Regions from separate parts of the Micromonospora sp. NPDC047756 genome, predicted to be linked through region 2. Evidence: predicted binding sites of a transcription regulator. Region 2 holds the regulator's gene; the other holds the start of a gene.

Region 1 (14,271 bases), on a different contig from region 2:
CGCCACCGGAGCGGTGGTCGTACGCCCGCATCACGTTGTTGGTGACGATCCAGTTGTTGCTGGTGCCGACCGTCATGATCGGTCGGTCCTGGCGGCGGGGCGTCGCGTCGTCGTAGAACTGGTTGCCGATCACCTGGCACAGGTCGGCGTCGCGGCCGAGGATCCCGTTCGCGCCGTTGTCGTGGATGTCGAGCCCCATCACCCGGGTACGGCCGGATGAGGAGACCTCGATGCCGTTGGTGGCGTTGCGCCACAGCCGGCCGCCGATGAACTGGGTGCCCCAGACCTGCCGCAGGTCGGCACCGCTGCCGGTGCCACTCGTGCCGTTCGACTCCAGGTAGACGTTCTGGAAGATGTTCCGGTGGGCGGGCTCGCGCAGTTCCACGCCGTTGCCCCGGCAACCCCAGACATGCAGGTTGTCGAAGAAGCAGGCGCTGTCCAGCAGCCGTATCCCGGTCTGGCACTCACCGACCCAGACGTTGAGGAACTCGTTGTCGTACGCGACCTTGTTCACGAGGATGCCGACGCCGAGGCAGTCCTCGATGTTGATGTCGGTGATCTTGTTGGCGTGGGCGCTGGTCTCCGCGTCCTTGCCGAGGAACTGGATCGCGTGGCTGCCGGAGTTGCCGAAGTGCAGGTGGTGGAAGGTCGATCGGGGACCGCGGACGGTCAACAGCACGTTGGAGGTCCGCATGCCGTAGAAGTGCACGTTGGAGATCTGGTTGTACTTACCGCTGGAGACCAGGCGACCGGTGTAACCCGGGGCCGGCTGGATGATCGCGGCCCCGATGTTCTCACCGGTCCAGGTCACACTCGTCGGGAAGCGGACCTCCGATCCGAGACCGAGCGCGCCCACCGGTTGGAAGATCTCCCCGCCACCGGCCGGCAGCAGGTTCAGCGCCGTGGTGACCTTGTCCGACTCGTCACTGCCGTCGAGCCGGCAGCCGACCCGGGGGTCCCGGAGGCTGAGCGGGGCCTCCCGCACTGTCGTGACGGGCGGCGATCCCGCCTGTTCGGCACCGGCGAGGGTGGCCACCGTGGTCGCCACCGCGGCGCCCGCGCCACCGGCGAAGAGCACCCGCCGTCCCAACCGTCGGCTCGGCGGATCAGATGCGCTCACGATCGGTTCCATGCCTCTCCCCCGTTGAGTGCCACCTCGCGCGGCGGGCAGACTCTACTGTGCATTGTCGCGTGCTCGCCGACGCGACTCAGAGGGCGTACGGGCCGAAACGGCCCCAGGCCACCACGGCGGCGAGGACGAGCAGCACCGCGCAGGTGACCGCGCCCTGGATCTCGGTACGACGCCCCTGCTGGGTGGTCTGCTGCCTGCCGGCGCGCAGGTGCACCAGGAGGCCGCCGACCATGACGATGACCAGCCCGACGGCGGCGAGCGGGGTGAGCACTGTGGCGATGCCGGTGGCAGCGGGCAGGACGAGCCCGACGGCGGCCAGCAGCTCGACCGCGCCGAGCGACTTGACCTGCGACGGCGGGACCGGGTCCACCCACCGCATCACGTCACGCAACTTCTCCTTGGGCTGACTCAGCTTGGCCAACCCGGCGCCGGCGAAGACGGCGGCCAGCAGGAACTGAATGATCCAGAGCACCACGTTCACGGGGTTCCTCCAGGGGGCCGCCTCGCGGCGGAGAGGTGGGACGGCGCAGACGAGACAGTAGACCTCTCCCCGCGTACCGAAAGGGCCCCCACCGTCGGCAGACGGCGGGGGCCCGGATCGTCGGAGCGTCAGACCGCGAAGAGAGCCGGCCCGTCCAGCGTCTTCACGTCGGCCGGGCGCAGCGCCAGGGCGAGCACGTCGGCCACGTCGGCCAGGGTGTGCACGGTCAGCGCCTCGCGCACCTCGGTCGGCAGGTCGTCCAGGTCGGGCTCGTTGCGCGCCGGGATGATGACCTCGGTGAGGCCGGCCCGGTGCGCGGCCAGCAGCTTCTGCTTCACCCCACCGATCGGCAGCACCCGACCGGAGAGCGTCACCTCACCGGTCATCCCGAACTCGGGACGGACCGGGCGGCCGGTGACCAGCGACGCCAGGGCCGTGACCATGGTGATGCCGGCGCTCGGACCGTCCTTGGGAACCGCGCCCGCCGGGAAGTGGACGTGGATCCGGCGTCCCGCCAGAGCGTTCGGGTCGATGCCGAACCGCCGCCCGTTGGAGCGCAGGTAGGAGAGCGCGATCTGCGCCGACTCCTTCATCACGTCACCGAGCTGGCCGGTCAGGGTCAGCCCCGGCTCTCCCTCCATGCTGGTCGCCTCGATGAAGAGCACGTCCCCGCCGGCGCCGGTGACGGCGAGGCCGGTGGCCACGCCGGGCACCGCGGTGCGCTCGGCCGACTCCGGGGTGAACTTCGGCCGTCCCAGGTAGCGGGTGAGGTTGTCGGTGTCGACGCGTACCGGCGACGGATCGGTCGCCAGCGTCACCGCCACCTTGCGCAGGATCTTGGCGAGGCCACGTTCCAGCTGCCGGACCCCGGCCTCCCGGGTGTACTCCCCCGCGATCAGCGCCAACGCCTCGTCGGCGATCTCCACCTCGTCGGCGGTCAGCCCGGCCCGCTCCCGCTGCCGGGGCAGCAGGTGGTCGCGGGCGATGGAGACCTTCTCGTCCTCGGTGTACCCGTCCAGGGTGACCAGCTCCATCCGGTCCAGCAGGGGGCCGGGGATGGACTCCACCACGTTGGCGGTGGCCAGGAAGAGCACGTCGGACAGGTCGAGGTCGACCTCCAGGTAGTGGTCCCGGAAGGTGTGGTTCTGGGCCGGGTCGAGCACCTCCAGCAGGGCGGCGGCCGGGTCACCGGCGTAGCCGGCGGCCAGCTTGTCCACCTCGTCGAGGAGCACGACGGGGTTCATCGAACCGGCCTCGCGCAGCGCGCGGACGATCCGACCGGGCAGCGCCCCCACGTAGGTGCGCCGGTGCCCGCGGATCTCCGCCTCGTCGCGGACACCACCGAGCGAGACCCGGACGAAGTTGCGCCCGAGCGCCCGCGCCACGGACTCGCCGAGGCTGGTCTTACCCACTCCGGGAGGACCGGCGAGGGCGAGCACCGCGCCGGAACCGCGACCCCCGACCACGCCGAGGTTGCGCTCGGCGCGCCGGTTGCGCACCGCCAGGTACTCCAGGATGCGGTCCTTGACGTCGGCGAGGCCGGCGTGGTCGGCGTCGAGCACCGCGCGGGCCGCGGTCAGGTCGGTGTTGTCGTCGGTACGCGTGCCCCAGGGCATCTCGAGCACGGTGTCCAGCCAGGTACGGATCCAGCCCGCCTCCGGGGAGGCGTCACTGGCCCGCTCCAGCTTGCCGACCTCGCGCATGGCCGCCTCGCGGACCTTCTCCGGCAGCTCGGCGGCCTCGACGCGGGACCGGTAGTCGGCGGAGCCGTCCGGCTCGTCCTCGCCCAGCTCCTTGCGGATCGCGGCGAGCTGCTGGCGCAGCAGGAACTCGCGCTGGGACTTCTCCAGCCCCTCGCGGACGTCACTGTTGATCTGCTCGGTGACCTCCTGCTCGGCCAGGTAGTCCTTCACCCAGCCGACCAGCAGCTCCAGCCGGGCGGTGACGTCCGGGGCGGCCAGCAGCTCGGTCTTCTGCTCCAGCGTCAGCCAGGGCGCGTAACCGGCCGAGTCGGCCAGCTCGGAGAGGTCGGTCATGCGCTCCACCGCGTCGATGACCTGCCAGGCGCCCCGCTGTTGGAGCACGGAGGTCACCAGGGCGCGGTACTCGCGGGCGAGTTCGCGGGCCCGACCGGCGTGGGCGGGTTCGTCGAGTTCGGTCGCCTCGACCCAGAGGGCGGCGCCGGGGCCGGGCACGCCGGAGCCGATCCGGGCCCGGGACAGGCCACGGATGACGGCGGCGGGCTCGCCCTCGGGCAGGCGGCCGACCTTCTCGATGGTGGCGACCACGCCCACCGGGCCGTACTCGCCGTCGATGCGCGGCACGGCCAGCAGCTTGCGGTCGCCGGTCGCCCGCGCCGCGTCGATCGCGGCCTGGGTGGTGGGGTCGAGGGTCACCGGGATGACCATGCCGGGCAGCAGCACGGCGTCGGTCAGGGGAAGTACCGGAAGAGTTGCCATCGAACACCTCGCGTTAGTTGAGCGTGTCTCACTCAAGTAACAAAGCGTTCCCCTTGTTCCAAGCTGTGACCCAGGCCACTGCCGCACCCGGTCCGTCGGGTCGCCCAGGATAGGTGGACGACCCGACGGGCACCTCAGGTGAGCTTGCTCTTCACCGTGTTCACCACCGAGCCGGCCACTCCGGGGTTCGTGCCGTACAGACGAGGGTCACCCGGGGCCAGCACCGGTTCCGGCGCGTTCGCCCGCGGGTTGTCGTCGTACCGGAACTCGCCCTTGCCGTCCGGCGAGGGCCCGGACGCCCAGCGCCCCTGGGCGGCGTCGGTGCCTGAGGAGAAACCCAGGTAGGTGTAGCCGTACTCCTCGGTGAACTCGCCCGAGTCCGGAAACGCCTCCGGCACCGGCATCTCCTCCAGGCCGTCCTCCTTGAGCTGCTCGATCGCCGCCAGCCACATGTTCTGGTGCATCGTGTCGCGGGCCAGCAGGAAGCGCAGCATCTGCTTGACGCCCGGGTCGTCGGTCATGTGGAACAACCGGGCGACCTGGAGCCGACCCTGCGCCTCGGCGGTGACGTTGAGCTGGAAGTCGGCCAACAGGTTGCCGCTGGCGGTGATGAACGCGCCGTTCCAGGGCACCCCGTTGGAGTCGGTGGGCAGTGCGCCACCTCCGCCGTGGATGAAGTGCGCCGGATTCTCACCGGCGTAGGTCGCGGCGCCTCCGGGATCCTCCGCGATCCCCTCGGTCAGTGACAGCGGCGCGTTGTCCAACAGCCGGGTGATCATCGTGACGATCATCTCGACGTGGCCCATCTCCTCCGTGCCGACGTCGAGCAGCAGATCCTTGTACTTGCCGGGCAGTCGGCAGTTCCAACCCTGGAAGAGGTACTGGTTGGCGACCGTCATCTCGCCCCACTTGCCGCCCAACACCTCCTGCAACCGGCGGGCGAACGCCGCATCCGGGCCGTCCGGCTTGGCTTCGAACTGCAGATCCTTCACGTGGCTGAACATCCAACCTCCTCGGTACCGGAAACAGGTAGCGAGGCCGTTCCCGCCCCGCTGACCCGAGCGGGCCAACCGGTGTCCCGCCCGGGTCAGCGCACCGCGCGGGCCATCGGCAGCAGCACCTCCAACGCCACCCCGCGGGGCCGTAGCCGGTGCGCCCGCAGCGTTCCCCCGTCCGCCGCGACGAGCTGCCGCGCGATCCACAGGCCCAGACCGGACATCCCGACGGCCGGCGCCGGGCGCCGCAGCGCGACCAGCAGCGCATCGTCGACCCGACCCTCGTCGGTGACCAGGATGCTCAGGCTGGGGCCCCGCACCGTGGCGTACAGCCCGACCTGTCCGTCCGGCGGCCCGTGCCGCAACGCGTTCTGCACCAGGTTGACCAGTACCTGTCGGGTTCGTCCGGCCGGCACCGGGCAGGAGGCCGCCTCCCGGGTGGCCCGCGCCCGCCGACGGCCGAGCGGCACCAGCGCGGCCGCCTCCCGCAGGATGCCCGCCAGCGCGACGGCCGGCTCCGGCTGCGGAGTCGGCGTCAGCACGCCGGTGCCGGCGGTCGCGTCGCGCAGCAGGCTCTGCAGGTGGGCGGCCTGGTCGCGGGCCAGCGCACTGAGTGCCCGCCGGTCGTCCCCGGTCAGCTCCCGACGCTCGTCGGCCAACGCGCGGGTCAACGAGGTCAGGGTGCTGATCGGCGTCCGGAACTCGTGACACAGCACCCGCAGCAGCAGCTCCGAATCGGCCGCCGTCGGTCGTCTCCCGCCCGGTGTCGGCTCAATGGGGCGCAACCCTCGCAGCAGGTCCCGCAAACCATGCCGTACGCGCATCCACCCGAGTCCTCTCGTTCGGTGCGAACCCGCATGATCGGTACCCGCTGGGGAACGGCGCAGACATGCCGGGAGCCTCCACCTTGCGACTCGTCGTCGTGGACGATCACCCCCTTTTCGCCCGCGGCCTGGAGTTGCTGCTCCCGATCACCACCAACGGCCGCGCCGAGGTGGTCGCCTCGACCGGCGACGCCGCCGCGGCGGCGGCCCTGGTCAGCAGCTGCCGCCCCGACCTGGCCCTGGTCGACCTGCACATGCCACCGCCCGGCGGCATCCGCGCCGTGGCCGCGATCCGGCGGACCACCCCACGGGTACGGGTGGTCGCGATGTCCGGTTCCGCCGACCCGGGGCCGGCGGTGGAGGCGCTGCGGGCCGGCGCCGAGGGGTTCCTGCCCAAGACCAGCGAGCCGGAGGAGCTGCTGCCCCCGCTGCTGGCGATCCTCGACGGCTGGGCGGTGCTGCCGGCCGACCTGCTGCGCGCCATGCTGCGACCCACCCGCTGCGCGCCGGTCGACCTGGACGACGAGGAACGGCGGCTGCTGCGAGCGATCGCCGCCGGCCGCAGCACCGTCGACATCGCCGAGGAACTGCACGTCTCCGAACGGACGGTGAAACGAATGACCGCCGCGCTGCTGCGCAAGTTGCGGGTCTCGAACCGGGCCGAGGCGGCCGCCATCGCCGGCCACAGCGGCATCCTCGGGGAATGAAGCCTCGCCACCGAACGATTCACGGTTTTGCTGTAACGGAATCGCGACGCGCCGAATGAATGGAAGGCATATTGTTGCGGATTACCGGGGTGATAGGTCAGACTTTGGACACATCCCGCCGCACACAGGGAGTAATCGGCAATGGCGAGAAAAGTAATCACGGTCCTGACCGACGACCTCGACGGTGGGAAGGCCGACCGGACGGTTGAGTTCAGTCTCGACGGCGTGGCCTACACGATCGATGTCTCCGACGAGAATGCCGGCGTCCTGCGCAAGGCGCTCGATCCGTACATCAATGCGGGTCGGCGGATCGGGCGCGGCCCGGTGGAGAGCGCCCGCTCAGTCCGGCGGCCGGGGCGACCCGCCGGCGCGGGAATGGATCGGGAGCAGAACCGGGCCATCCGGGAATGGGCCGTCAAGAACGGCTACAAGATTTCCGAGCGCGGCCGGATCCCGGTTGAGGTCGTCGAGGCGTACAAGAGCCGCTGACGCGACTCGACGGGGCCCCGCCGGAAACGGCGGGGCCCCGTCGTTCGTCCGGGCACCCGAAGCGGCGGCCGGCACGTCAGGTCAGTTGACGTCGATGCGCACCGAGTCGAAGGCGGGGGTCTGGTTGGCCCGCTCCATCATCGGCAGGCGGTGCGAGCCGTCACCGGCCCAGACGGAGCACTGGGCGGTACCGGACTCCGGCAGGCCCGGAATCTGGATCGTCACCTCGTCGGGCTGGGCGCCGCCGCGGCCGTCCTCGGTCGCGACGAAGAATGCCGGCACCTCCTGCGGCTCGGGCGGAGCGGTCAGGCTGTCCAGCATCCGGCACGCGGTGTGGAAGTGACCGCGGACCAGGCCCTGGTCGTTGAGGAGCGAGCTCTCCACGTAGTAACCACCCTGACCGGCCGCCAGGAAGCGGTCCCGGACCAGGTTGCGGGTGCTGACCCGCAGCGTGAACGGCTGGTTCTGACCGACCTGGTCGGGGAACTGGGTGATCAGCAGCGACGGGTTGTTGGCGGCCGCGCCGACCTCACCGAATTCGGTGCTCACGCAGCGGTTGCCGTTCTGGAAACCATCGTGCGGCTGGAGCCGGCTCTCGTCGCAGTCGTTGGCGAGCACGCCGAGACCGGCGCCGGGCTCGGTGCCACCACCGTTGTTGCCACCACCGTTGTTCCCGCCACCGTTGTTGCCACCGCCGTTGTTGCCACCGCCGGGGGTGGTGGTGGGAGTGGTGCCGCCGCCGTTGTTGCCGCCCGTGCCGCCGGTGGGCTGCACCTGGCACTCGGCAAGCTGCGCGAGGCCCTGCGGCCGGGGTCCGGCCCGGTCGATGGCGGTCGTGATCCGGTCCAGCACGGCGCGGCGCTTGCCGGCCAACGGCTGGAGGATCGCGTTGCGGATGAACGCCTCACCCTTGTTGCCCTCGGCGGCGAGCCGGCGGTCCGCCTCGGCGATCTGGGTCTGCAACTGGGCGAGGTTGCGGTCCACCTCGGCCCGAGCCCGGTCCGGCACCTGCGGCAGTTTGGCCGCCACGTCCGGACAGGCGATGGCGGTGCCGGTGCCCACGGTGCCGTCCTTGCCGTCCTCGCACTCGGGGACCGACTGCTGTCCGTCACCCCAGTGATTGCGGACCCACCGACCGTTCTGCCAGGTCCGGCTGGTCGAGCCGCCACCGGTCGGCGCGGTAGCGCCCGGGCTCGGCTCCACGCACTGCCCGGAAGCCGGACGCGGCTTATTTGTCCGCCGGTCCTGGGCCGACGAAATCTGAGTCACGGCGACAACTCCGCCGAAGACCGCGAGCGTGCCGACAACTGCCAGCAGACGCTTGCTCCGCGCGTTGCCGGAAGGCCGGCGCGCCCGAGTGGACCTGCGCATCGAATTGCTCTCCTTCTCGATCCGGTAGTGGATTTCTGCCCTCGGCGGACCGACGGATGTGAGGTGGCACGCCGCGGCGGCGACCCACCGTGACCTACCCGGTAATGCGTCGATGGCCGACGATGCCCTTTCCGCACCGTCTCCCGCGCCCGGTGGACGCGGATGGGGAGATCCTGTTCATTCGCGCAGGAGTACGGGGCGGCGGCCGGGAAGGTTCAACAGACGCACAGAAAATTGCCGCGACCGACACCGAGCCGGTGCGCAGCAGGGATCAGCAGGTAAAACGGGCGCTGGTCAGTCGGCGCAGAGGTGGTCGAAGGCGAACCCGCCGACCAGTTCGTGGCGGCGCTGGCTCAGCGCGGCGATCCGCGCGGTCCACTCGGTGCGCGACAGCAAGTCGGCCACGGCGTTCTCTCGCAGTCGTTCCCCCACCGCGACGGCGGCGAGATCCTCGGCCAGCCGGGCCGCGTCGATGCCGCAGGAGAAGCGGTGTTCGGTCACCGAGACCTGCTCGATGAGGCAGGCGTCGGGGCGTACCTGCACCCAACTCCACCCCTGTGCCGGCCCGTCCACCCAGCGGACGTGCAGTCCTCGCACGATCGGGTCGGCCACCTGCCCGGCCACGTACGCCTCGACCGCCGCCACCCGGGTCAGCGCGCCGAGGTCGTTCACCGGCCCGGTACGCCCGTCCGGCAGCCGGCCCAGGATGTCCCGGAAGCCCACCGGCGCCGGTTCGGTCCCGGCGGCGGTGCCCCCGCCCGCGGCGTACGCGCGCGCGTCGATCACGTACTCGACGAGGCGGCGGCCATGCTCGGCGGCGCTCAACGTGGGCGACCCGATCCGCAGAGTGGGCAGGCCGACGGCCGCGGACACCGCGTCCGTGAGTCGCTCCACGCGCTGCTGCCCAGAGCCGGGAGAGGGAACGGGACCGATCTGTACGGCGACGACCGGGCGGCCGGTGTCGGCGGCGTAGACCACGAAGTCGAAGCTGGCGCGGCTCGCTGAGGTCCACTGGCTGCCGGTGACGCCGGGCGGGCGGCCCTGGAGCAGGTCAGAGAGTCGGCGGGCCGCCAGGACCCGATGGCCGGCGCGGCTGAGCAGCGCGTCGCGCCCCGCCTCGGCGGGCATCGCCCGCAGCCAACCGCGGTCGTCGCTCCCGATGCTCGTCATCTGCCTGATCCATCCGCCGGTCGGTCGAGCCGGGCCGAGTCTAGGTGGTCGATCATGGGCCACCGACTTGCCATGTGACGCGGATCACAGTAGCGCTGACGTTCCAGGGATGGTCGCCGGGTGTATCCAGCGACCGCCGGTACCGGACCGGCCCGGAGGTGACCATGTCGCGACAGCAGTTCGGCTTCCTCGCCGGTTTTCTCGCCGTGGCGGTCTGGGCGCTCGCCGGCGTCGGCGTGGCCGCCCTCGCCGTGCTCGCCGGTCTGCTCGGCTGGCTGGTCGTCCGGGTGCTCGACGGCGACCTCTCCATGACCGGTCTCGGCGACCGCCGCGCCGGCACTCGGCGGCGGCGATGACCACCCGCCCGTCCGCACGGACGAACCCCAGCACCGGACTGACCGCCGGGACGGCCGGTCCGGAACGCCGCCCTGGTAACACGGCGGACGTCGCGCGGATCGCGGTACAGGCGGCGAGCCTCGTGCCGGGCGTGTCCGTCGTCCGCCCGGCGGCGGTCCGTCTGGATGACCGGTCCGTCGGACTCGACCTGCACCTGATCACCTGGTACGGGCACAGCGTGCCGACGATCGCCGAGACGGTCCGTGCGGTGGTCACCGACCGGGTGGCCGCCCAGACCGGGCTCAGTGTGGCGGTGGTGACAGTCACCGTCGACGACCTGCTCGTCCCCGGCGTCGACTCCTGCGGGGTCGGCACCGCTACAGCGGAGGACGGCTGAGATGCGCACCGCCAACCGGGTCGCCTCGTTGCTGCTGGCCACCGCGCTGCTTCTCGGCGGCGCGGCGGCGGCCGTCCAGGCGTTGCTGCTCACCCTGCACCGACCGACACCGCTCGACACCAGCGGCTGGCTCGACGCGCTGAGCGGCACCCGGTGGCGTGACCCCACCGTGCGGGCCGTGGCCGGCGGGGCTCTCCTGCTGGGCCTGGCCATCCTCGTCGCGCAACTGCGTCGCTGGACGCCGGTCCGCCTGAGCGCCGACGAGCACGACGGCTGGCACCTGCACCGGCGCTGCGTGGAACGGCGGCTCGCGGACGCCGCCAGCGCCGTGCCGGGCGTCCGCCGCGCCCGCGTCCGGGTCCGACGGCGCGGCGGCCAGTGGCGCCCCCGGGTCCGCGCGACCGGCGACCCGGCGGCCCGGGCGGAGATCGAGTTCGCCGTGCGCCAGGAGTTGAGTCACCTCACCGCACCCCGCCCCGCCCGGATCGACGTCCGGCTGCTGCCTCGGCGACGGCCGGCGTGACCAACGCCGGGCACCGGCTGCTGTGGACCGTCATCGCGCTGCTGCTGGTCGCGGGCGGCGCCACGGCGCTCACGGCCAGCCTCGGCACGTTGCCCGGCGCCGACCCGGCGGCGGTGCTGCTCAGCGCCGAGCTGGTCGAGCGGTGGCGCAGCGCCGCCCCGTGGAGTGGGCTGGCCGTGGCCGCCGCCGCAGCCCTGCTCGCACTGGCCGGGCAGCGCCTGCTGAGCCGGGAGCTGCGGGGCCCGGACGGCGCGTTGCGCGGCACCCTGAGCCACCCCGGACGCCGGCCAGGCCGGACCCGGCTGGCCACCGACGTCCTCGCCGACGCGCTGGTACGCGATCTGACCGGCAACCCCGGCGTACGCCGGGCCCGGGTGGTGCTCACCGGCGCGCCGCCGCACCCCGACGTGTGGATCCGGGTGGACCTCACCGCCGACGCGCCGACCGCCGGTGTACGCGAGCACGTTCGCGCGGCGGTCCGCCGGTTCGCGGCGACGACCGACTGCCAGCCCGCGCACCTCGACGTGACCGCCCGCATCGAGCCCGGCCGGCCGTGACCCGACGCCGACCCGACAAGGCATGATCGGTGTCGGTGTCGGACGGAGGGACGCGGGTGCGGGTGGTGTCACTGGTGCCGTCCCTGACCGAGGCGGTGGCGCTGACCCTGCCGGGAGCACTGGTCGGGGCCACCGACTGGTGCAGCCACCCGGCCGGGCTCGACGTGGCCCGGGTCGGCGGCAGCAAGTACCCCGATCTGGACCGGGTGCGCGCGCTGCGGCCGGACCTCGTGCTGCTCAACGTCGAGGAGAACCGCCGGGCCGACGCGGAGGCGCTACGGGCGGCCGGCGTGCCGGTGCGGGTCACCTATCCCCGGACCGTCCCGGGCGCGTTGACGGAGTTGGGCGACCTGCTGAGCGAACTGGGCGCGCCGACGGAGCCGGACTGGCTGCGGGCCGCCCGCCGGGCGTGGGCCACTCCACCCCGGCCGACGGCGACCCGCAGCGCTGTGGTGCCGGTCTGGCGTCGCCCGTGGGTGGTGCTCGGCGGCGACACGTTCGCCGGTGACGTGCTGCGCCGCCTCGGTGTGTCGAACGCTTATGAGGACCATCCCGAGCGCTATCCCCGCCCGACCCTCACCGAGCTACGCGAGCGGGAGCCCGACCTGGTGGTGCTGCCCGACGAGCCGTACCGGTTCACCGCCGACGACGGCCCCGAGGCGTTCCCCGGCGTACCGTGCGCTCTGCTCTCCGGGCGGCACCTCACCTGGTACGGCCCGTCCCTGGCCGAGGCGCCCACGCTGCTGGCCGACCAGTTGTCCCGGCCCGTGCTGGTCGGCTGACCCACCGCCACCACCGGGCGGTCGGGCACCACGCACGGCCGCTGAGCCAGCGGTACGGCGGGTCCCAGCCAGCGCCCCGGCGGCTCAGCCAGCGCCCCGGCCGCCCAGCCAGCGCCCCGGCGGCTCAGGCGTCGGTTCGGTGGCGGGCGGCCAGGATGCTGACGCCGATGGAAACCGTCAGGGTCAGCAGCACCACGACCAGCGTCAACCAGACCGGCAGCTTGCCCACCGGCGTCTCGGCGAGGATCAGCTTCAGCCCGGCGAAGGCCAGTAGCAGCGCCAACCCGTACCGCAGGTAGCCGAAGTGCCGCAGCAGGCCGGCGAGGCAGAAGTACAGGCTGCGCAGCCCCAGTACGGCGAACGCGGTGGCCGTCCAGACCAGGAAGGTGTTGGTGGTGATGGCAAGGATCGCCGCCACCGAGTCGATGGCGAAGACCACGTCGGTGGCCTCGATGGCGACGAGCGCGACCAGCAGCAGCGTCGCCACCCGCCGCCCGGCCACCCGGGCGGTGAACCGGTCGCCGTGATAGCGGGCGTCGGTGGGCACCAGCCGCCGGAACAGCCGGACCACGACGTTGCGGTCCGGGTCCACGTCCGGCTTCCCGCGGACGGCCAACCGCCAGCCGGTCCAGATCAGGAACGCGCCCAGCACGAACCCGGCCCAGGTGAGCCGGTCCAGCAACTCGGCACCGGCGAAGATGAACAGCAGCCGGAAGACGAGCGCCCCCACGACACCCCAGAACAACACCTTGTGCTGGTAGCCCGACGGCACCTGGAAGTAGCCGAAGAGCAGCGCGAAGACGAAAACGTTGTCGACCGAGAGCGCCTTCTCCAACAGGTAACCGGAGAAGTATGCGATCGCCGGGTCGCCCCCGAGGCCCCACCAGACGACCAACCCGAAGAGCAGACCCGCGCCGATCCAGACGGCGCTCCACAGCAGCGCCTCGCGAAGCTCGATGACATGGTTGTCCCGGTGCAGGAGCACGTCCACGGCGAGCAACACCGCGATCACGGTGCCGACCGCCGCCCAGGCCCACAGCGGGACCGCGACCGTCGCCTCAGCCACCGACGCCCTCCGCATCGACCACCGCGCACCGCCCGTCAACCAGGCCGGCCGCCCTGTCCGAGCCTAGGTGAACGCCCGACCCGGCATCGGACGGTCGAACGAAGTTCGCCCAGGCCCACGACGACGATCCGGCAGCTACCCGTGACCCCCGGGGGCGTCGTCGTCGCGCCGCCGGGCCGACGGCACCACCGGACCGTCGGCACGACCGGCGGAAGGGGGCCACGGAGCAGGTTGCGGGTCCGCCGCACATCGGCGAGGGGTGATCCGGCAGGATCGACGGTGACCGGACACATCACCCAACACGGCAGGAGATCTCCGCATGACCCAGGCAGCAGGCGCCCAGTCGGGCAAGCCCGAGGTTGGTCCGATCGAGGGTGCACCGCCGGCCGACCTCGTGATCGAGGACATCACCGTGGGCGACGGCCCGCAGGCCGAGCCGGGCCAACTGGTCAGCGTCCACTACGTCGGCGTGTCGCACTCCACGGGTGGCGAGTTCGACTCGTCCTGGAACCGGGGAGAGGCGTTCGACTTCCCGCTCGGCGGCGGTCGGGTCATCGCCGGTTGGGACCAGGGCGTCGCCGGGATGCGCGTCGGCGGTCGCCGCCGCCTGACCATTCCGCCGCACCTGGGCTACGGCGACCGGGGTGCCGGCGGCGTCATCAAGCCGGGCGAGACGCTGATCTTCGTCGTCGACCTGCTCGGCGTGAGCTGACCGATCGTCGGGGTCGCCGGTACGCGCCGGCGGCCCCGTGCCCGGCCGCGGTCAGGCGGCCAACCCGGCCGCGGTCAGGCGGCCAGTTGCAGGTCCGTGGTGGCGATCACCGGGCGACGCGCGGCCTCGATCGGCGAGATCAGCTCCAGAATCGGCATCACGCGGTGCAGCCCGCTGACGCGCAGCACCCGCGCCACCACCGGGCTCGGATCGACCAGGATCAGCTCGCCACCGCGGGCCCGCACGCGCAGATGCGCCGCCAGCAGCGTG
Region 2 (14,271 bases):
AAGGAGAGCCGTGCGGTGCCACCGGACTGGTAGTCGTGGTAGCGCATCGTTCCGGTCGACGGCAGCTCGGTCTCGCCGGTCGCGGTGTAACGCGCCTGCCCGGTCTCGGCCCAGGTGAAGCGCCGCCTGCCGAGTTCGATGGTCGGGGCCCCCGGGGTGACGGTGGCGCCCGGTTCCGGGGTCCAGAAGACCAACTCCAGTTCGGGGCCGTCCTCCACGGAGAGCCGGTGGCGGGTGCCGGAGTCGTCGTCGAGGAGGTGTTGCACCCAACTCCAGTCGCCTTCGACCAGGCGGATCGTGGCGCTCACCGCGTACTCCCGCTCGCGGATCCGCACGCTGTCACCCGGAGCCAGCCGGCGCAGCGGGCCGCCGCGCGGCGGCTCCGCCGATTTGTGGACGGGCCGGCCCGTCGGCCGCCGGCGGGCCCGCACGACGACCACGACCACCGCGAGTACGGCAACAGCCGCCACCAGGCACGTCACCAGCGCGTCCACGCGACCACCTCCCCAGGTACGTCGGCGCAGACGGTAACAACCGTCGGCACCCGGAAGGCCCGTGCTGTGGCCGACAGCTCAACTAGCGGGTGTCCTCGGGTGCGTCCTCCGGAGGCGGCACCGGCGGTCCGGTCGGCCCTGGTGGGGCGGCCGGCGCTCCCGGCGTCAGGTGCGCGGCCGGGTCGGGGCAGATCAGGTAGCCGGGTGGGAGCGGCTGGTTCGGCGGCAGGAAGCCCGGCACCGGTGGGGCTGTCGGATATCCGTAACCGGTCGGGGCGTAGGTGAGGGCGGGCATCACCCACGCCGGGCCGGGCAGCGCCTCGTTCGCGGTACGCGGCACGAACCAGCGGCTCGCCGGCGGCAGCGCCAGGAGCAGGGCCACGGCTGCGGAGAGGACCAGAACGGTGAGCACACCCAACCCTGCCGCGGGGACGAGCAGGTCCTCCCAGGGGTCGGTGCCGGCGTACAGCGTGTCGAAGAACGTCGAGCTCTCCCACTCTTCGTCCCAGTCCGGTGGCGGCTCGTCGCCGATCTCCGGCATGGTCAGCAGCGGCACGAGGAACCCTCCGGAGCAGCACTGCCCGAAGCAGACCAGCAACTGCGCTCCGCTGGCCACGAAGACCAGGATCCGCGCGACGTTGGCACCTCGCCGGACCGGGACGGCGGTGGCCGCCAGCCAGACCGCGAGCAACACCGCCGGCACGCCGAGGATCAGTGTCATCGCGACGTTGCCCTGCCGCTCGCCGGCCACCTCGTCCGGGTCGGCGTCCGGCACCAGTCGTACCGCGCGGTCGATCTGGCCATCGAAGCGCACCGCCTCGGCCACCGCGAGCGCGGCCAGGCCGAGCAGCACCAGCACCACCGTCAGTTGCAGCCAGAAGGCGATGGTCACGGTGGCCGGGCGGGGCGGACGCGGCACGGTGGCGGGCGGGCTCATGGCTGGCAACGTACGGTGCGTCGCCAGCGACCGGCAGAACCGATCGGGCAGCACCGACCGGCGAATGGATCATGCTGCGGCGAGCCGCCGACTGGCGTAGGCGCCAAGGGTTTCCCGGTCCATCACGCAGCCGACGAACGTGGTCAACTCGCTCGGATCGTCCCGCAGCGACGTCCACGTCGCTCGGGCCTTCTCCGGGTCGACCCGCTCCAGCAGCGTGGCCGCGTACGCCCGGCCGGCGGGTGTGCCGTCGGCCAGCACCCGGTCGAGCTGGCGGCGTACCTCATCGGGGTGGTCGCCGAGGGCGGCCTCGACCCGGTGGTACGCCTCGGTCACCGGCAACAGCGTGCCCGCGATCCCCACCCCACCAAAGGCGAGCGTGTCAGCGGCCACCAACTCGTCCACGGCGGCGCCCAATTCGCGCTCCCAAGCCTTCCGCATCCCAAACATGCCTCCACCCTTTCCCCGTCCGGGCCCACTCCACCCCCGCCCCACCCTGTTGATCAAGAGGTTTGCGTCAGGAGCGGACGCGAACCTGACGCGAACCTCTTGATCACCGCGTCGGGGGGTCAGGCGGGGGATACGGAGAGGGTGTTGGTTTCGGTGGAGCGGTCCACCTTCACCGTTTCTCCGTCTCGGATCGATCCGGAGAGCAGGGCCCTGGCGAGTTGGTCTCCGATCGCGCTCTGAACCAGGCGACGGAGCGGTCGCGCACCGTAGATCGGGTCGTAGCCGTGCTCGGCCAGCCAGTCCCGGGCGGCATCGGTGATCTCCAGACCCAGCCGACGATCGGCCAGCCGCCGCCGCATCCGGTGCAGCTGGATGTCGACGATGGAGCGCAGGTCGTCCCCCCGCAGCGAGGCGAAGACCACCATGTCGTCCAGCCGGTTGAGGAACTCCGGCTTGAAGTGCGAGCGGACCACGGCCAGCACGCCCTCGCGGCGCTGCTCGTCGGCGAGCGTCAGGTCGCTGATCACCGACGACCCGAGGTTGGACGTGAGGATCAGGATCGCGTTCCGGAAGTCCACGGTGCGGCCCTGGCCGTCGGTGAGCCGGCCGTCGTCGAGCACCTGGAGCAGCACGTCGAAGACGTCCGGGTGAGCCTTCTCCACCTCGTCCAGCAGCACCACGGAGTACGGCCGCCGGCGCACCGCCTCGGTGAGCTGACCACCCTCGTTGTAACCGACGTAGCCGGGCGGGGCACCGACCAGGCGGGCGACCGAATGCTTCTCGCCGTACTCGCTCATGTCGATGCGGACCATGGCCCGCTCGTCGTCGAAGAGGAACTCGGCGAGGGCCTTGGCCAGCTCGGTCTTGCCGACGCCGGTGGGGCCGAGGAAGAGGAAGCTGCCGGTCGGGCGGTCCGGGTCGGCGATACCGGCGCGGGCACGGCGTACCGCGTCGGAGACCGCGCCGACCGCCTCGGTCTGGCCGACCACCCGGTCGCCCAGCGACTCCTCCATCCGCAGCAGCTTGGCCGTCTCACCCTCGAGCAGCCGGCCGGCGGGGATGCCGGTCCAGGAGGCGACCACGGCGGCGATGTCGTCCGCGCCGACCTCCTCCTTCAGCATCGCGCCGTCGGCCTGGAGCTGCGCCAGCTCCTCCTCGGCCTGCTTCAGCTCGACCTTCAGGGCGGGAATCCGGCCGTAACGCAGCTCGGCGGCGCGTTCCAGCTCGCCGTCGCGCTCGGCCCGCTCGGCCTCACCGCCGAGACGTTCCAGCTCCTCCTTCGCGGTGGAGAGCTTGGTGATGTGGCTCTTCTCCGTCTGCCAGCGCTCGGAGAGCACAGTGAGCTGCTCACGCTTGTCGGCCAACTCCTTGCGGAGCCGCTCCAACCGCTCGGCCGAGGCGGCGTCCGGCTCCTTGGCCAGGGCCATCTCCTCGATCTCCAACCGCCGGACGGCCCGCTCGATCTCGTCCACCTCGACCGGACGCGAGTCGATCTCCATCCGGAGCCGGGACGCGGACTCGTCGACCAGGTCGATCGCCTTGTCCGGCAGGAACCGGTCGGTGATGTACCGGTCGGACAGCGTCGCGGCGGCCACCAGCGCGGCGTCGGTGATCCGTACGCCGTGGTGCACCTCGTAGCGCTCCTTGAGCCCACGCAGGATGCCGATGGTGTCCTCGATGGTCGGCTCACCGACCAGCACCGGCTGGAAACGGCGCTCCAGCGCCGGGTCCTTCTCGATGTGCTCGCGGTACTCGTCGAGCGTGGTGGCGCCCACCATCCGCAGCTCACCACGGGCCAGCATCGGCTTGAGCATGTTGCCGGCGTCCATCGAGCCCTCGCCCTTGCCCGCGCCGACGACGGTGTGCAGCTCGTCGAGGAACGTGATGACCTGCCCGTTGGAGTTCTTGATCTCCTCCAGGACGGACTTCAGTCGCTCCTCGAACTGGCCGCGGTACTGCGCGCCGGCGACCATCGCGCCGAGGTCCAGCGAGATCAGTTTCTTGTCGCGGAGTGATTCGGGCACGTCGCCGGTGACGATCCGCTGGGCCAGGCCCTCGACGATCGCGGTCTTGCCGACGCCGGGCTCGCCGATCAGCACCGGGTTGTTCTTGGTACGCCGGGAGAGCACCTGGATGACCCGGCGGATCTCGGAGTCCCGGCCGATGACCGGGTCGATCTTGCCATCGCGGGCGCTGGCGGTGAGGTCGACGCCGTACTTGGTCAGGGCCTGGTAGGTCTGCTCCGGGTCGGCGGTGGTGACCCGACGGTCCCCACCGCGCACGGTCGGGAAGGCTGCGACCAGGGCTTCCTCGGTGGCACCGACGGTCTTCAGCGCGCCGGACACCGCCCCGCCCACCCGGGCCAGGCCGGCCAGCAGGTGCTCGGTGGAGGTGTACTCGTCGCCCAGCGGCCGGGCGATCTGCTCGGCGGCGCCGATGGCGTTGACGAACTCCCGAGCCAACGTCGGCTCGGCGATGCTGGAGCCGCGGGCGGCCGGCAGGTTGTCGACCGCGCGCTGGGCGGCCTGGCGCAGCTCGGTCGGGTCGGCCCCGACGGCGCGCAGCAGACCGGTGGCGGTCGAGCCGTCGGTGTCCAGGAGTGACAGCAGCAGGTGCCAGGGCTCGACAGTGGCGTGACCACGCTGGTTGGCCAGCGCGACAGCGCCCGTGATGGTTTCGCGGCTCTTGGTGGTGAGTCTTTCGGTGTTCATGGGCTCCCCCGGATCGGCGTTGTCCACTGGGTTGGACACAACCAGAGTTGAGCGTATTCCGCTCAACCTTAGCGCGTGACGCCCATCACTCCCGGCGTCGCCACCGCCAGTCGAACTCGCCGGCCGCCGGAGCCGGGCCGGGCAGCGGGCCAGCGTCCGGCGCCGACGACAGGCCCGCCACCAGGACCGCGAGCTGGCGACGGCGCAGCTGACGGGTCCGCTCCGGATCGGGTACGCGGACCGCCGCGCACGCCTCCAACAACAACCCCAGATCGTGGACGACCGCATCGGGGCGCAGCCGCCCGCTCGCGCGGGCCCGGTCCACGAGCGCGGTGGCCAACTCGCCGGCACGCACCGCGTCCCGACCCATCTCCTCGGTCGGGGTGAAGGTGCCGGCCAGGTGGACGGTGAGCGAGTGCACGTCGGCGTCGACCACCCGGGCCAGGAAACCGGTGAACGCGGCCCAGTCGTCCGGCTCGGCGAGGGCGGTCTCGGCCTCCGCGACGTACCGACGCAGCCCGTCGTGGCAGAGCTGGCGCAGCAGGTCCTCCTTGCCCGCGTACCGCCGGTAGAGGGCGCTGATGCCAACGCCGGCGCGCTCGGCGACGGCGGCGATCGGGGCCTTCGGGTCGTCGAGGAAGACGGCGCGGGCGGCTTCGAGGATGACCTCGTCGTTGCGGGCGGCCTGGGCGCGGCGACCGCCGAGGGTCTTGCCGGACGTCGGTGACATGCGTTCAGACTAACAGTGGAACGGATCGTTCCGATCTGCTATCGTGATTGCAGAACGAAACATTCCGTTCCGAAGGAGTTCCGGCATGAGTGACACCGCTGTCCACCCGTTCCGCGTTGATATCCCGCAGGCCGCCCTCGACGACCTGGCCGCCCGGCTGGACCGCACCCGCTGGCCCGTCGAGCTGCCCGGAACGGGTGACTCGTACGGGATGAGCAACGACCGGGTGCGCGCCCTCGTCGACAGGTGGCGGGGCGGGTTCGACTGGCGCGCCGTCGAGGCCCGCCTGAACGCCCACCCCCAGTTCGTCACCGAGATCGACGGCGAGCGGATCCACTTTCTGCACGTCCGGTCGTCCCGGCCGGACGCCACCGCGCTGGTGCTCACCCACGGCTGGCCCGGCTCGGTGCTGGAATACCTCGACGTGATCGCCCCGCTCACCGAGCCGAGCGACCCGGACGCGCCTGCCTTCCACGTGGTCGTCCCGTCGCTGCCCGGCTTCGGCTTCTCCGGCCCGACCCGCAGCGCCGGCTGGAACCGGTTGCGCATCGCCCGCGCCTGGGCCGAGCTGATGAACCGCCTGGGGTACGACAGCTACGGCGCGGTCGGCAACGACGCCGGCTCGATGATCTCGCCGGAGTTGGGCCGGACCGACCGGGAGCACGTGCTCGGCGTCCACGTGACTCAGCTCTTCTCGTTCCCCTCCGGCGACCCGGCCGAGTTCGCCGGGCTCTCCGAGGCGGACCAGGCGGCGCTCGGGCACCTCCAGTGGTTCTACGAGAACAAGTTCTCCTTCAACCAGGTGCACAGTCAGCAGCCGCAGACCCTGGCGTTCGGACTGACCGACTCACCCGTGGGGCTGCTCGCCTGGAACGCCCAGCTCTTCGACGAGAGCCTGGACGCCGACTTCATCCTGGCCAACGTGGCGCTCTACTGGTTCACCGGGACGGCCGCCTCGGCGATGCGGCTCTACTGGGAGGACGCGCACGCCGGCGAGCCGCCGACCGAGCCGACCACCGCACCGACCGCGCTGGCCATGTTCCCCGGGGACTTCCAGTCCATCCGCGCCTTCGCCGAGCGGGACCACTCGAACATCGTCCGGTGGACGGCGTACGACGCCGACGTCGAGGGCCGGGGCGACGTCGGTGGCCACTACGCGGCCCACCAGGCCCCCGAGGTGCTGGTCGCCGACATCCGCGAGTTCTTCGCCAGCCTCCGCTGACCCGCCAGCGCTTGATCGACAAGCTGCGCAGGGCCTGGTCTGACGACCGGCGGCCGTCCAAGATCTGCGGATTGTTCATCAAGCGGTAGCCTTGGCTGGTGCGAGTACGTGTCGAGCAGACCGCCCTACCCGGGATCGGGGTACGTCACGATCTGGTGACGGAGTCCGGACGCCGCCTGGGCGTCGTCTCCCATCGCAATGGCCGCCGTGATCTCGTTCTCTACGATCCCGACGACCCTGATGCCTGCCAGGCGGACATTCCGCTCACCGACGACGAGGCCGAGGCTCTGGCTGACATCCTCGGCGCGTCGCTGATGCTCGGTCAGCTCTCCGGGCTCCGCGAGCAGGCCGCTGGTCTGCTCACCGAGCAGATCGCCATCACGGCCGGCTCCCCGTACGTCAACCGGAAGCTCGCCGACACCAAGGCGCGTACCCGCACCAGCGCCTCCATCGTGGCGGTGCTGCGCGAAGGCGAAGTGATCGTCTCGCCACTCCCCTCCTTCCGCTTCGCAGCCGGCGACGTGGTGGTCGTCGTCGGGACCCGCAGAGGTCTCGACGGTGTGTCCGCCATCCTCGCCGACAGTGACCCGGACGGCTGAGGCGGATGCACGATTTCACCACGCTGCTCATCGAAGTCGGTGCGCTGCTGTTGCTGCTTGGCCTCCTCGGCCGGCTGAGCCGACGCTTCGGCCTCTCGCCCATTCCCCTCTACCTGCTCGCCGGGCTCGCCTTCGGGCACGGCGGGCTACTGCCGCTCGCCGCCAGCGAGGAGTTCTTCGCGGTCGGCGCCGAGATCGGCGTCATCCTGCTGCTGGTGATGCTCGGCCTGGAGTACTCGGCCAACGAACTGGTCGGCAACCTTCGCTCGGCAGCCCCGGCCGGGCTGATCGACGGCGTGTTCAACGCGCTGCCCGGCGCGGCCTTCGCCCTGCTGCTCGGCTGGGACTGGGTCGCCGCCCTGGTGCTCGGCGGCATCACCTGGGTCTCCTCCTCCGGGGTGATCGCCAAGGTTCTCGCCGACCTGGGCCGGCTCGGTAACCGGGAAACCCCGGTGATCCTCTCGGTGCTGGTCATCGAGGACCTGGCGATGGCCCTGTACCTGCCGCTCGTCACTGCCGTACTCGCCGGCACCGGCCTGCTCGGCGGCGGGATCGCGCTCACCGTCGCGGTGGGCACTGTGCTGATCGTGCTGGTGGTCGCCATCCGGTACGGCCACCTGATCTCGTCCGCCCTGTCGGCGAAGGACCCGGAGGCGCTGCTGCTCGGCGTACTCGGTCTGACGTTGCTGATCGCGGGCATCGCCGCGTCGCTCCAGGTGTCGGCGGCGGTCGGCGCGTTCCTCGTCGGCATCGCGCTCTCCGGCCCGGTGGCGCACCACGCCACCGAGTTGCTCTCGCCCCTGCGGGATCTGTTCGCCGCGGTGTTCTTCGTCTTCTTCGGTCTGACCACCGATCCGCAGGACATTCCGCCGGTGCTGCTGCCGGCGCTCGCGCTGGCCGTGATCACCATGGCGACGAAGACGGCCACCGGTTACCTCGCCGCCCGTCGGGTCGGCATCGCCGAACCCGGTCGATGGCGGACCGGCCTGGCACTCGTACCCCGAGGTGAGTTCTCCATCGTCATCGCCGGTCTCGCGGTGGCCGCCGGGAGCGTCGAGCCGCGGTTGGCGGCGCTGGCCGCGACGTACGTCCTGATCACCGTGGTGACCGGGCCGATCCTGGCCCGGCTGCCGGACTTCCCATGGTTCAAGCGGTGGCTGCGCAACCGCGCGGCGGCTCAGCGGCGGGGGCCGGCCCCGGTCGTCGACTCACTGCACTGAGGTCCACCTGAACTCTGCTGCGTCGTCGATGTAACCGACCCACCCATGCCAACGGTTGCGGAATTGCTCCTCGCGGGTACTACCGCAGCACCCGACGGCGGGTTACCGTTTCGCCCCAGCAGCCAGGGTCCGCAGGCAGCGTTGCCAAACGCGGGCGAGAGCGGAAGGTCAGCCGGTGAGCGTGCAAGAGTCGACGTTCCGCGGCTTCGCCAACCCCGTCGATCCGACTCCGGCGGAGTTGCGAGCTTGGGCGTACAAGCCCGATTCAGTGCCGTTGGCGTCGATGCCACCGGACTGGGACCTGCTGGTCTCCGGCGACCGGCTGGTGTTGACGCTCTTCGAGTTAGCGATGGATCCGACCTGCCCGGCCCGGCGGTTCGCGCTGCACTGCCTCTACATCTACGCGGCCGACGGCATCCGGACGAACTTTCGGGCCCATCCCAAGCGCCGATTTCGCAAGCTTGTCGAACAGGCCGAGCGTGACGGCGACGAACTGATGAAGGTCTGGGCACACAACGGCCGGGTGCTGTTGGCCAGACCGGACCTCTTCGTCTACCGGGACTGGTGCGAAGGCGGCCTGGTCCGCGAGAACCGCCGCCTCGGCTGAACCGCCGGATTCGCTGACCATCGGCGGGAGCCAACTGCGACCATGCCCCTATGGAGCTGATGTCGTAAACGATTCATGCCCGCCACATGCGGGTCGCTCCGACCGCCGGCGCGGTCGGAGCAGAGCCACCGCGTGATGTCGTAGACGATTCAGCTCCAAAGGACCCGAGCGATCGCCGACCCCCTCGCCGCGGGCCGCACTCGACGACCACGAACGGGCCGGGACCCCCACCGCGGCATCACCGCGTCCCGGCCCGCACCGACAAACACGAACGCCCCGGGACCCCCACCGCGGCATCACCGCGTCCCGGCCCGCACCGACAAACACGTGCGGGCCGGGACCCCCCGTGGGTCCCGGCCCGCACGTTGGTTACCGGTCAGTCCTGCTCGCGTTCCGTTTTGGCTCGGTCCCGTTCGGCGGGGTGGTCGCCGTTTTCGGCGAACCGGCCCGCGATGACCCGGTCCCGGTAGGTTCCCTCGGTCACCTTGTCGAACTTCTTGCGGACGGTTTCGGCCAGGTTCTCCAACCGGTCCTCGGTCTGCTGGGCCATCTTCTTCGCCGGTTCCGCCATCGCTCTCCCTTGCCATGCCGGTAGGTCCGGATTAAGCCGATTGGACCCTTATCGACAGGCTAACCGAAGCGGCCCGGACCGCGCCGGGAATCCGGCGCGATCCGGGCCAACAAGACAGATCCGGGTGAGCGGCAGCTCAGCGATCGGGCGTACGGCGGGGGCGCCACACCACCAGGGCGGTGGACGTGCGGTTCGTCGGCACCAGATCCCGGCCCGGGAAGCGGGCCAGCGACTCCAGCTCCGCCACCCGGCGGTACGCGGCGTCCAGCTCCGCCTCCAGCCGGGCCACCCGCTGCTGCGCCTGCTCCAACAGCCGCTCCAGCCCGATGATCCGCTTGACGCCGGCCAGATTGATCCCGTCGTCCTGACTGAGCCGCTGCACCTCGCGCAACAACACGACGTCGCGGACGCTGTAGCGACGCCCGCCACCAGCGGCTCGGCCGGGCTGCACGAGCCCCAGTCGGTCGTACTGGCGCAGGGTCTGCGGATGCATTCCCGCCATCCGAGCCGCTACCGAGATCATCAACACCTTGGCCTCGTAGGCAGGGTCGCCCGAACCGAGGAACTCGCCCGACATCCCGCTCACCTCCGCGTCCGTTCCACCGGACTAACTGACTCGACGCACCCGAGCGTCGAGATGTTCCCGAGCCGCTGGCGGGGTCTGCTCAGCGAACGACTCCAGCGCCGAGCGCGCCTCGTCGGACAACCGGGCCGGCACCACCACGTCCAGCGTGACCAGCAGGTCACCGGCCTGCCCGTCGCGACGGACCACACCCTTGCCCCGGGCCCGCAGCACCCGACCGCTCGGCGTCCCCGGCGGCACCCGCAGGGTCACCGCCCCGTCGAGCGTGGGCACCCGCAGGTCCGTGCCGAGCACGGCCTCCGCGAAGGTGACCGGCACGGTCAACGTCAGGTCGTCCCCGGTACGCCCGAACAGCTCGTCCGGCCGAACCTTGACCTGTACGAAGAGGTCACCCGCCGGGCCACCGCGCTCGCCCGGCTCACCGCGCCCGGCCAGCCGGATGCGTTGACCGTCGGCCACACCGGCGGGGAAGCGGACGTTCATGGTGCGGGTCTTGGTGACACCGCCGCTGCCGTGGCACTCCGGGCACTTCTCCTCGACCACGGTGCCGACGCCCTGGCAGTTGCGGCACGGCTCGGAGAAGCTGAACGACCCCTGGTCGCGGGTGGTCACGCCGGCACCATGGCACACCGGGCAGGTACGCGGCTGGGTGCCGGGTTTCGCCCCGTTGCCGTGACAGGTGTCGCAGACTCCCGGCGCGCGCAACGTCAGGGGCAGCGTCACCCCGCGCACCGCGTCGCCGAAGTCCAGCGCCACCTCGGTCTCCACGTCCCGACCACGGGCCGGACCGCGTGGCGCGGCCTGCCCACCGGCCTGGCCTCCGCTGAAGATCGAGCTGAACAGGTCCTGGAAGCCGGCGCCACCGAAGCGACGGTCGCCGCCACCTCCGCCGCCACCGAACATGTCGGAGACGTCGAACGGCATGCCGCCCGGCTGACCCCCACCCCTGGCGTTGCGCCGGAAAGCGCCCGAGCCGAAGAGGGAACGCATCTCGTCGTACTCGCGACGGCGGCCGCTGTCCGACAACACGTTGTACGCCTCGGACGCAGCCTTGAATCGCTCCTCGGCCTTCGGGTCGCCCGGGTTGTGGTCCGGGTGGGACTCCCGGGCCACCTTGCGGTACGCCTTCTTGATGTCATCCGCGGAGGCGGCCTTGTCCACGCCGAGAACGGCGTAGAAGTCCTTCTCGATCCAGTCCTTCGAACTCACCGGTCCACCTCCTTCCGACCCTGGTGGCCCGGCCGTCCCGCCCACCGCTGGGCGGTGGGCGGGACGGCCTGCTCACTGTCTGGCACTATTCCGGATCCGCGACCGCGACCAGCGCGGGGCGCAGCAGCCGCTCACCGAGCTGGTAGCCGCGTCGCATGACCTGGACACAGGTCGGCTCGCTGACGTCGGCCGAGGTCTGGTGCGCGACCGCCTCGTGCCGGGTCGGATCGAACGAGTCGCCCTGCTCGCCGAAGGCGTTCAGGCCGAACTTGCCCAGCGCGGTGGTGAGCTGTTCCGCCACCGTGCCGAACGGCCCGACCAGGTCGCCGTGTTCCCGGGCCCGGTCCAGGTCGTCCAGGATCGGCAGCAGCGCGGCCAGCACCGAGCCGGTCGCCTGCTCCTGCACGAGGCTGCGGTCCCGGTCGACCCGCTTGCGGTAGTTGGCGTACTCCGCCGACACCCGCTGGAGATCCCTGGTCCGCTCGTCCAGCTCGGCCCGGAGCGCCTCCAACTCGGCGCCGAGCGAGGTGCCCGCGCGGCCACCGTCCACCGGCTGCGCCGGGGCGTCCACCACCGCCGGACCGGACGGCTCCGGCCCGTCGGTGGAGTTGACCTCGACCTCGATCTCATCGACCACGACCTCGGCGTCCTCGACCAGACCCTCGGCCGGCACGCCGGCCTCCGCGTCGGCGGCGGTTCCCTCCGGCTCGGCGGTGTCGACGAGCTTACGGTTGTTGCGGATGACGACCCGCTCCCCGTCGCCGGTCGGCTCCGTGGTCGCGGAGCCACCCGGCGTCGACCCGGTGTCGTCCGGGTCGGCGGCTCGTGGCTTCTGCGTCATGCGGCTACCTCATCCCCTTCGCGGTGGAAACGTGCCGGAGGCCGACGGTCACTTCTTGCCGTCCTCGTCCACGATTTCCGCGTCGACCACGTCGTCGGGGCCGCCGGCCTTCGGGCCGGTCGCGCCGGTCGCGCCGGTCGCGCCCGGACCCGGCTCGCCACCCGGCTGCTGACCCTGCTCGGCCTGCTGCGAGTAGAGCAGCGAGCCAGCCTGCTGAGAGACCTGAGCCAGCTTCTCGTGCGCCGACTTGATCTTCTCGATGTCCTGACCGCCGAGGGCGCCGCGCAGCTCGCCGAGCGCCTCGTTGAGCTGCTCGCGGTTCTCGGTGGGCAGCTTGTCGCCGCTCTCGGCGAGGAACTTCTCGGTCTGCCACTGGAGCGCCTCGGCCACGTTGCGGGTCTCGGCGTCGTCGCGGCGGCGCTTGTCCTCCTCCGCGTGCTCCTCGGCGTCCCGGCGCATCCGCTCGATGTCGTCCTTCGGCAGCGAGGAGCCGCCGGTGATCGTCATCTTCTGTTCCTTGCCGGTGCCCAGGTCCTTGGCGTGCACGTTGACGATGCCGTTGGCGTCGATGTCGAACGCGACCTCGATCTGCGGCACGCCGCGCGGCGCCGGCGGGAGGCCGGTCAGCTCGAAGGTGCCGAGCTTCTTGTTGTACGCCGCGATCTCCCGCTCACCCTGGAACACCTGGATCAGCACCGACGGCTGGTTGTCGTCGGCCGTGGTGAAGACCTCGGAACGCTTGGTCGGGATGGTGGTGTTGCGCTCGATCAGCTTGGTGAAGATGCCGCCCTTGGTCTCGATGCCCAGGCTCAGCGGGGTCACGTCGAGCAGCAGGACGTCCTTGACCTCACCCTTGAGCACGCCGGCCTGGAGGGCTGCGCCGACGGCGACCACCTCGTCCGGGTTGACGCCCTTGTTGGGGTCACGACCGGTGAGCTGCTTGACCAGGTCGGTCACAGCGGGCATCCGGGTCGAACCACCGACCAGGATGACGTGCTCGACGTCGGAGATCTTGATCCCGGCGTCCTTCACGGCCTGCTCGAACGGGCCCTTGCAGCGGTCCAGCAGGTCCTGCGTCATCCGCTGGAACTCGGCGCGGCTCAGCGTCACGTCAAGGTGCAGCGGGCCGGCCGCGCCGGCGGTGATGTACGGCAGGTTGATGTTGGTGGTGGTGGCGGCGGACAGCTCGATCTTGGCCTTCTCGGCCGCCTCGCGGAGCCGCTGGAGGGCCATCTTGTCCTGTGAGAGGTCGATGCCGTGCTCACCACGGAACGTCTTGACCAGGTGGTCGATGATCCGCTGGTCCCAGTCGTCGCCACCGAGCTGGTTGTCACCGCTCGTCGACTTGACCTCGACGACGCCCTCGGCCAGCTCCAGCAGCGAGACGTCGAAGGTGCCGCCACCGAGGTCGAAGACCAGGACGGTCTGCTCCTTGGAGCCCTTGTCCAGCCCGTACGCCAGGGCGGCCGCGGTCGGCTCGTTGACGATCCGCAGCACGTTGAAGCCGGCGATCTCACCGGCCTCCTTCGTCGCCTGGCGCTGGCTGTCGTTGAAGTAGGCCGGAACGGTGATCACCGCGTCGGTGATCTGCTCGCCCAGGTACGCCTCGGCGTCCCGCTTGAGCTTCATCAGCGTCCGGGCCGAGATCTCCTGCGGGGTGTACTTCTTGCCGTCGATGTCGACGGACCAGTTCGTGCCGACCTCGCGCTTGACCGACCGGATCGTCCGGTCCGGGTTGGTCACCGCTTGGCGCTTGGCGACCTCACCGACGAGCACCTCGCCGTTGCGGGCGAACGCGACGATCGAAGGAGTCGTCCGCGAACCCTCGGCGTTGGCGATGACGGTGGGCTCACCGCCCTCGAGAACGCTGACGCAGGAGTTCGTCGTGCCGAGGTCGATACCGACCGCACGTGCCATCTTCGCTTCCTCGCTTCGTAAGGTTGTGCAGGTGACGGGCATCGCCCGTGGGCTGCTGGCGAGCACCGCCCGCAGCGGGCCCCACCACAAGTTGAGTGAACTTGACTCAATAGTGCCACGCGTTGGCCAATCGTCAAGGTGACTTGAGTCAACCCGACGCAACCCAGCCGTTATTACCGT

What was found. Region 2 encodes HspR, which represses chaperone genes until heat shock. Its sites were predicted from a motif close to TTGAGTNNNNNNNACTCAA; they were not measured.
Region 1: lon (endopeptidase La) is a predicted target of HspR. The motif match lies at 4,090-4,108, and genes of this name have one in related genera.

Annotation. Positions count from the first base shown of each region.
Region 1 covers NZ_JBVJGQ010000006.1:280,992-295,262, reverse strand. The annotation lists gene ACZ6NZ_RS21380 (right-handed parallel beta-helix repeat-containing protein) at 1-1,132, opposite strand, end outside; gene ACZ6NZ_RS21375 (DoxX family protein) at 1,209-1,613, opposite strand; gene lon (endopeptidase La) at 1,742-4,072, opposite strand; gene ACZ6NZ_RS21365 (manganese catalase) at 4,207-5,076, opposite strand; gene ACZ6NZ_RS21360 (sensor histidine kinase) at 5,160-5,891, opposite strand; gene ACZ6NZ_RS21355 (response regulator) at 5,990-6,598, shown strand; gene ACZ6NZ_RS21350 (histone-like nucleoid-structuring protein Lsr2) at 6,740-7,087, shown strand; gene ACZ6NZ_RS21345 (hypothetical protein) at 7,169-8,458, opposite strand; gene ACZ6NZ_RS21340 (PDDEXK family nuclease) at 8,753-9,628, opposite strand; gene ACZ6NZ_RS21335 (hypothetical protein) at 9,793-9,984, shown strand; gene ACZ6NZ_RS21330 (Asp23/Gls24 family envelope stress response protein) at 9,981-10,361, shown strand; gene ACZ6NZ_RS21325 (DUF6286 domain-containing protein) at 10,363-10,884, shown strand; gene ACZ6NZ_RS21320 (hypothetical protein) at 10,881-11,441, shown strand; gene ACZ6NZ_RS21315 (helical backbone metal receptor) at 11,498-12,223, shown strand; gene ACZ6NZ_RS21310 (TerC/Alx family metal homeostasis membrane protein) at 12,348-13,304, opposite strand; gene ACZ6NZ_RS21305 (FKBP-type peptidyl-prolyl cis-trans isomerase) at 13,609-14,001, shown strand; gene ACZ6NZ_RS21300 (STAS domain-containing protein) at 14,076-14,271, opposite strand, start outside.
Region 2 covers NZ_JBVJGQ010000001.1:787,699-801,969, forward strand. The annotation lists gene ACZ6NZ_RS03690 (DUF4178 domain-containing protein) at 1-494, opposite strand, end outside; gene ACZ6NZ_RS03695 (hypothetical protein) at 577-1,431, opposite strand; gene ACZ6NZ_RS03700 (hypothetical protein) at 1,501-1,872, opposite strand; gene clpB (ATP-dependent chaperone ClpB) at 2,001-4,592, opposite strand; gene ACZ6NZ_RS03710 (TetR/AcrR family transcriptional regulator) at 4,678-5,322, opposite strand; gene ACZ6NZ_RS03715 (epoxide hydrolase family protein) at 5,408-6,544, shown strand; gene ACZ6NZ_RS03720 (cation:proton antiporter regulatory subunit) at 6,643-7,143, shown strand; gene ACZ6NZ_RS03725 (cation:proton antiporter) at 7,149-8,363, shown strand; gene ACZ6NZ_RS03730 (hypothetical protein) at 8,539-8,970, shown strand; gene ACZ6NZ_RS03735 (hypothetical protein) at 9,347-9,541, opposite strand; gene ACZ6NZ_RS03740 (heat shock protein transcriptional repressor HspR) at 9,678-10,118, opposite strand; gene dnaJ (molecular chaperone DnaJ) at 10,149-11,333, opposite strand; gene grpE (nucleotide exchange factor GrpE) at 11,419-12,174, opposite strand; gene dnaK (molecular chaperone DnaK) at 12,223-14,091, opposite strand.